DNA from 2 places in the Kitasatospora sp. NBC_00240 genome. Region 2 is predicted to be linked to the other one. Evidence: riboswitches for the same ligand, from Rfam matches in the RefSeq annotation. Region 2 holds a riboswitch; the other holds the start of a gene.
What was found. A riboswitch is a leader RNA that binds a small molecule or an ion and turns the genes downstream of it on or off. The one in region 2 is predicted to bind cobalamin.

Region 1 (3,549 bases), 300 kb from region 2:
GATCGCCGCCCCGTCCTTCTCGTACTCGATCACTTGGTCCTCCGGGCCCGGGCCACTGCGTCGGCCATCTGTTGCGTTGTCGTTGCTTGGTCGGTGGACGTGACGTCCGGGCGGCGGACGGCCACCCGGTATCCGTCCGGCGTGGCGAGCACGTCCACCCACTCGCCCGCCGGATGCCCGCAGCGCCGCTCGCAGCCCGACCAGTGCACGGGCAGCAGGCCGCCGGCACCGGGGCCGGCGGTCGCGAGGGCGTGGGCCGCGTCACCGCGGACGTCCGCCAGGGACTTGGCGCAGCCGGGGGTGCCGGTGCAGGCCATGGCGCGTTCCCACGGGGAGTGCGGGTCGAGTCCGAGGCCGGCGGCGGCCAGCCGGTCGGCCCACCCGGGCGACCGGGCGGGGTCGAGGCCGGGGAGCACCGCACCGCGCCAGGGGGTCACCCGCAGTTCGCCGGCGCCGTCGGTGGCGGCCGCCGCGAGCAGCCGCCACTGCGCGACGCCGGCGCGTCCGAACGGCAGTCCGACCGAGAGGCCGTGCCGTCCGTCCGGTCCGGTCACCGGGCCGGCCTGCGGCAGCGCTCCCGGCAGGGCGGGCAGCGGGACGAGGACGGTCCCGGGCGGCGTCAGCCGGGTGCCGTCCGGGTCGGCCTCGCGGATCCGCCAGGCCTTGGTGCCGCTCTCGCGCAGCAGCGTGAGGAAGTCTTCGGCGGCGCGCAGCGCGGTGGCGACGGCCTGCCCGGCCGGCACCCGCGGCCCGGTGGTGGCACGCCCGAGGCGCAGGAGTGCCTGGCCGTCGGGGCTTGCGATCAATGTCACATCGGCGTCGAGCCCGGCGACGTCGCCGCGGCCGTCGTCGAGGGCGAACAGGAAGCGGCCGGACAGCCCGGTGGACCAGTCCGCGGCGCACAGGGCGGCGTCCAGTTCGCGGGCCCAAGTGGTCACGTCCGCATGCCCGTTGCCGTCGACGCCGGCGAGCGGCGAGGCGACGATGTTGCGGACCCGCTCGTGCCGGTCGGAGGGCAGCAGGCCGGCGGCCCGCAACCGGGCGCCGAGGTCCTGCCCGCAGCCCTCGGGGAGGCCGCGCAGTTGGACGTTGCCGCGCGAGGTGGTCTCCAGCTGCGCGTCCCCGAGCTGCTCGGCCGCGTCGGCCAGCGCGAGAACCTGACCGACCGTCAGCAGACCGCCGGGCAGCCGGACTCGGGCGAGCGCGCCGTCGTCGGCGGTGTGTAGGCGAAGGGCCCCCGGACACGCGTCCCCGCGCGCCCGGTCGGGCACGCCGGGGCCCGGTCCTGCGAGGTCGGGTGAGGGTGACATGGCCGCGAGCATACCCAGGATCCGGCCGGGGACTCTGTCCCGTGGATCACCCCCAGCCCCTACTATGCTCCCGGGCGGATCCTTCGGGGTCCGCTCACGCCAGAGACGGCGCAAAGGGGAGGAAACCGGTGAAAACCCGGTGCGGTCCCGCCACTGTGACCACGGTTCACCGACCGTGGGAGCCAGGAACTCCTGCCGTCCCGATCCCCCCGGCCCGACGGCCGGGGATCCCCCACGGGGCGCGGACCCCGAGGAAGGCTCGACCTATGCGCTGCCGCATGCCTGCGCCCGGGCTCCTGCCCGCGCCGGGCGCCGTGCCCCTGACCGGGCCCGGACCCGCGCCGACACCCGTGCTCGTGACCCTGCCCGCCATCGAGGCCGGGAGGGCCTTCGCATGATCCTGCTTCTGTCGACCTCCGACACCGACCTGCTGAGCGCCCGCGCGTCCGAGGGCCCGGTCGGCTTCCGCCTCGGCAACCCCGCCCGGCTCACCGCCACCGACCTCCCCGCGCTGGTGGAGGGCACCGACCTGGTGGTGGTCCGGCTGCTCGGCGGGCGCCGCGCCTGGCAGGAGGGCCTGGACGCGCTGCTGGCCGGCCCCCGCCCGGTGATCGTGCTGACCGGCGAGCAGGCCCCGGACGCCCAGCTGATGGAGCTGTCCACCGTCCCGGCCGGCATCGCCGCCGAGGCGCACGCCTACCTCGCGCACGGCGGCCCGGCGAACCTCGCCGAGCTCGGCGCCTTCCTCTCCGACACCGTGCTGCTCACCGGCCACGGCTTCGCCGCGCCCGCCTCCGCGCCCGAGTGGGGGCCGCTGGAGCGCACCGCGACGGCGGAGAACGCCGACGGCCCGGTGATCGCGGTGCTCTACTACCGCGCCCACCACATGAGCGGCAACACCGCCTTCGTCGAGACGCTCTGCCGGGCGATCGAGGACAAGGGCGCCCGCCCCCGCCCGCTGTTCTGCTCCTCGCTGCGCGGCGCCGAGCCCGAACTGCTGGCCGAGCTGGGGCAGGCCGACGCGATCGTCACCACCGTGCTGGCGGCCGGCGGCACCCGCCCCGCCGACGCCTCGGCCGGCGGCGACGAGGAGGCCTGGGACGCGGGCGCGCTGGCCGCGCTGGACCGCCCGATCCTCCAGGCGCTCTGCCTGACCTGGTCGCGCGCCGCCTGGGAGGCCAGCGACGACGGCCTGTCCCCGCTGGACACCGCCACCCAGGTCGCCGTCCCCGAGTTCGACGGCCGCCTGATCACCGTCCCGTTCTCCTTCAAGGAGCTGGACGAGGACGGCCTGACCGTCTACGCCGCCGACCCCGAGCGGGCCGCCCGGGTGGCCGGCATCGCGGTGCGGCACGCCCGCCTGCGGCACATCCCGGCCGCCGAGCGCCGGCTCGCGCTGGTGCTCTCCGCGTACCCGACCAAGCACGCCCGGGTCGGCAACGCGGTCGGCCTGGACACCCCGGCCAGCGCGGTGCGCCTGCTGTCCCGGCTGCGCGAGGAGGGCATGGACCTCGGCCCGCTGGACGGCCCGGACGCGCTGCCCGGCCTGGCGCCGGCCGCCGACGGCGACGACTCGCACGAGGGTGACGCGCTGATCCACGCCCTGATCGCGGCCGGCGGCTACGACCAGGACTGGCTGACGGAGGACCAGCTCGCCCGCAACCCCGTCCGGATCCCCGCCGCGGACTACCGCCGCTGGTACGCCGAGCTGCCGGCCGGCCTGCGCGAGGAGGTCGAGCGGCACTGGGGCCCGGCCCCGGGCGAGCTGTACGTGGACCGCAGCAGGAACCCCGACGGCGACATCGTGCTGGCGGCGCTGCGGGCCGGCAACCTGCTGGTGCTGATCCAGCCGCCGCGCGGCTTCGGCGAGAACCCGGTCGCGATCTACCACGACCCCGACCTGCCGCCCTCGCACCACTACCTGGCCGCCTACCGCTGGATCGCGGCCGCCCAGGAGGACGGCGGCTTCGGCGCCGACGCGGTCGTCCACCTCGGCAAGCACGGCAACCTGGAGTGGCTGCCCGGCAAGACCGCGGCGCTGTCCGCGGAGTGCGGCCCGGACGCCGCGCTCGGCGACCTGCCGCTGGTCTACCCCTTCCTGGTGAACGACCCGGGCGAGGGCACCCAGGCCAAGCGCCGCGCGCACGCCACCCTGGTCGACCACCTGGTGCCGCCGATGGCGCGCGCCGAGAGCTACGGCGACATCGCCCGGCTGGAGCAGTTGCTCGACGAGCACGCC
Region 2 (3,549 bases):
TGGACGAGGTGGCCGAGCCGGCGGCCGGCCCGGGAGAACTGCTGGTACGCCCCGACCTGGCCGGGGTCACGCTGCCCGCGCTCCGGCAACTGCGCGCACCGGGTGCCCCGCAGGCGCCGGCCGGCCTGGGCGGCGAGTACCTCGGCCGGGTGGTCGCGGTCGGCGAGGGCGTCACCGGTTTCACGCCCGGCGACCGGGTCGGCGGCATCGCCCCGTCGGTGCACGCCGACCTGGTGGCCGCCCCGGCGGCGCTCGCCGTCGCCGTGCCGGGGGAGCCGGCCGCCGGCGACGCGCTCGCGGTGCTGCGCAGCGGGCTGGTCGCCCTCGGCGCGCTGCGGGTGGGTGGGCTACGGCCCGGTGAGTCGGTGCTGGTCACGGCGGCTGCTGGCGGGGTGGGCCACCTGGCGGTCCAGTTGGCCGGGGCGCTCGGCGCGGGCCGGGTGACCGCGGCCGTGGGCGCCGAGGGGAAGGCCGCCTTCGTCCGGGGGCTGGGCGCCGACGAGGTGGTCCGGTACCAGGACGGCCCCTGGGGCGAGCAGGTGGACCTCGTCCTCGACGGTGTCGGCGGCGAGGTGCTGCCCAGAGCCGTCGGGGCCTTGGCGCCCTTCGGGCGGCTGGTCGCCCTCGGCGGCGCGGGCGGGGCACTCGACGCCGGCGAACTGCTGCGCGGGATGCGGACGGTGACCGGCCTGTCGATGGCGGTGCTGGCACGGCAGCGCCCCGCGCTGCTCGCCGAATGGCGCCAGGAACTCTGGGCGTTGCTCGGGCGAGGGGCACTCCGGCCGGTCTGCGTCGAGTTCCCGATCGCCGCGGCGGCCGAGGCCTTCGGCCTGCTGGAGCGCCGGGCCAACCTGGGCAAGGTCGCCCTGCGGATCAGCTGACGGCCGGCTCCGGGCCCCCCTGCCCGGCCGCCGCGCAGGGGGCCAGCAGGGTGCCGAGCTCCTGGTCGACGACCCGGTAGCGCACCACCCGGCCGTCCCGCTCCCCGGCCACCACGCCGGCGGTGCGCAGCAGCCGGAGCGCCTGCGAGACGGCCGGGTCGCGCATGCCGGTGGCCACCGCCAGGTCGCTGACGGCGAGCGGCCCGGCGCGGTGCAGGGCGAGCAGCAGTGCGAGCCTGCCGGGGTCGGCGAGCAGCGAGAAGCGCTCGGCCCAGGTGCGCACCCGGGCGGTGTCGCCGATCGCCGCGATGGCCTCGCAGACCCGGTGCCCGTCGATGGTCCGGTGGTCCGCGCGCTCGGCCGGTACGAGATGCATGCGGGCCATTGTCGCAGTCCGGGGGCGGTCTGTGATCCTGAACACCTGCGCAGGTGCGCAACCTTGCACAAGTGACCTGACGCCCCGTACGGTGTGGCCCGCCGTGGTGTTCGGGAAGACCGGTGACGGACCTTCAGAGGTCCTAGTCCGGAGCGGCCCTCGCCACTGTGAACGGGAAGTCTCCGTACCGTACCCGCCCTCGGGCGGGTGGTCACTGGACGCCGCGGCGTCCGGGAAGGCCTGGTGCGGTCACGCAGCACCCGCCGCCGAACCGCGGCCGGGTGTGCCCCGAAGCCAGGAGACCGGCCACGGCATCTCACGAAGTGATCCACGAGGTGCTGGAGCGTGACCGGATGACCCTGCCCGAAATCGGTGCTGCCCGAACGGCGGCGCCCGCGGTCGACCCCGCGCTCCCCGCCTTCCGCTGGCGGCGCGAGGACACCGTACGGACGGCCGGGCTGATGGCGGTGATCCTGGCGATGCACGTGGTGGCGTTCGGGACGCTGTTCTTCCTGGTCGCGCCGCACGAGTACGCGGTCGGTACCCAGGTCTTCGGGGTTGGCCTGGGCATCACCGCGTACACCCTGGGCATGCGGCACGCCTTCGACGCGGACCACATCGCGGTGATCGACAACACCACCCGCAAGCTGATGGCGGACGGCCGGCGCCCGGTGTCGGTGGGCTTCTGGTTCGCGCTCGGGCACTCCTCGATGGTCGTGGTGATGGCGGCCCTGGTGGCGGGCGGCGCCCAGCTGGCCAACACCCTGATGGACGAGGACTCGGTCACCCACCAGTGGCTCGGGGTGCTGGGCACCAGCGCCTCGGGGGCCTTCCTCTACCTGATCGGCGCGCTCAACCTGGCCGCGCTCTTCGGCATCCTGCGGGTCTTCCGCGCGATGCGGGACGGCCGCTACGACGAGGCGGAGCTGGAGGAGCACCTCAACTCCCGGGGCCTGTTCAACCGGGTGCTGAGCCGGGCCACCCGCTCGATCACCCGGCCCGGCCAGATGTTCCCGGTCGGCATGGTGCTGGGCCTCGGCTTCGACACCGCGACCGAGGTGACCCTGATGGTGATGGCCGGCAGCGGCGCGGCGGCGGGCCTGCCCTGGTACGCGATCGTCTGCCTGCCGCTGCTGTTCGCCGCCGGGATGAGCCTGTTCGACACGCTGGACGGGACCTTCATGAACTTCGCCTACCAGTGGGCGTTCTCCAACCCGGTGCGCAAGGTGTACTACAACCTGACCATCACCGGGCTTTCGATCGCGGTCGCCTTCATCATCGGCACCATCGAACTGGTGGGCGTGCTGCACGAGAAGCTGGACCTGACCGACCCGGTCAGCGGCTGGATCGCCGGCCTCTCGCTCGACAACGTCGGGTACGTGATCGTCGGCCTGTTCGTGGTGGTCTGGGCGGCGGCGATCGCGTACTGGCGGCTGGGTCGGGTCGAGCAGCGCTGGGCCGCCCGGCCCTGACCCGGGCGGCGCGCACGGCCGCCGCGCCGACGGCGCGGTGCCGGTGCGGCTGACCAGGGCCGTCCCGATGCCGCCGCCGTGCCGCTTCCGGTCGCAGGCCCGGCAGCCGTTTCACCGAGGCCGCCCGGACACACCGGAGCGGCCCCACCCCTCGTCGGGTGGCGCCGCTCCGGCCGGGCCCTCCGGTCAGCCGTGCCGCCGGCCGTACCGGCGGTGGAAGGCCTCGACCCGGCCGGCGCTGTCCAGCACCCTGGCCCGGCCGGTGTGGAAGGGGTGGCTCGCCGAGGAGATCTCGACGTCGACCACGGGGTAGCTGTTGCCGTCCTCCCACGCGACCGTCCGGCCGGCGCCGGTGCCGGCACCGATGGTCGAGCGGGTGAGGAAGGCCAGGTCACCGCTGCGGTCGCGGAAGACGACCGGGCGGTACGCGGGGTGGATACCGGTCTGCATCGGAGTACTCCTCGGGGGTGTCGGGCTCAGGGGCGTTTCGGCTGTGCGGGCGGTGTCAGCGCTCCTCGCGGAACAGCACGTGCTGCCGCGCGACCGGGTCGTACTTGCGCAGCGCCATCCGGTCGGGGTCGTTGCGCCGGTTCAGCCGGGTCACGTAGGTGTAGCCGGTGCCGGCCGTGGAGCGGAGTCGGACGACCGGGCGCAGTTCGTTGCGGGCCATGGCTCTCCTTCGGTGTCGCGCGTGGTGCGGGTGTTGCCTGCGTTGCGTGTGCGGTGCTGGGCGGGCGGGCCCGAGCATCAGGTGAAATGGATGTCATTTCCACCGTTGCTCCCTCCAACACGCCCCCTCCCCGACGCATTCCCGGCCCGC

Region 1: linked by a shared signal. The riboswitch ahead of cobN (cobaltochelatase subunit CobN) and the one ahead of OG689_RS07780 (HoxN/HupN/NixA family nickel/cobalt transporter) in region 2 are both predicted to bind cobalamin.

What each region holds. Positions count from the first base shown of each region.
Region 1 covers NZ_JAPEMU010000001.1:2,169,374-2,172,922, forward strand. The annotation lists gene OG689_RS09095 (precorrin-8X methylmutase) at 1-33, opposite strand, end outside; gene cobG (precorrin-3B synthase) at 30-1,310, opposite strand; cobalamin riboswitch at 1,400-1,525, shown strand; gene cobN (cobaltochelatase subunit CobN) at 1,705-3,549, shown strand, end outside.
Region 2 covers NZ_JAPEMU010000001.1:1,868,276-1,871,824, reverse strand. The annotation lists gene OG689_RS07790 (zinc-binding dehydrogenase) at 1-881, shown strand, start outside; gene OG689_RS07785 (metalloregulator ArsR/SmtB family transcription factor) at 874-1,257, opposite strand; cobalamin riboswitch at 1,345-1,583, shown strand; gene OG689_RS07780 (HoxN/HupN/NixA family nickel/cobalt transporter) at 1,611-2,729, shown strand; gene OG689_RS07775 (type B 50S ribosomal protein L31) at 2,916-3,179, opposite strand; gene rpmG (50S ribosomal protein L33) at 3,235-3,399, opposite strand.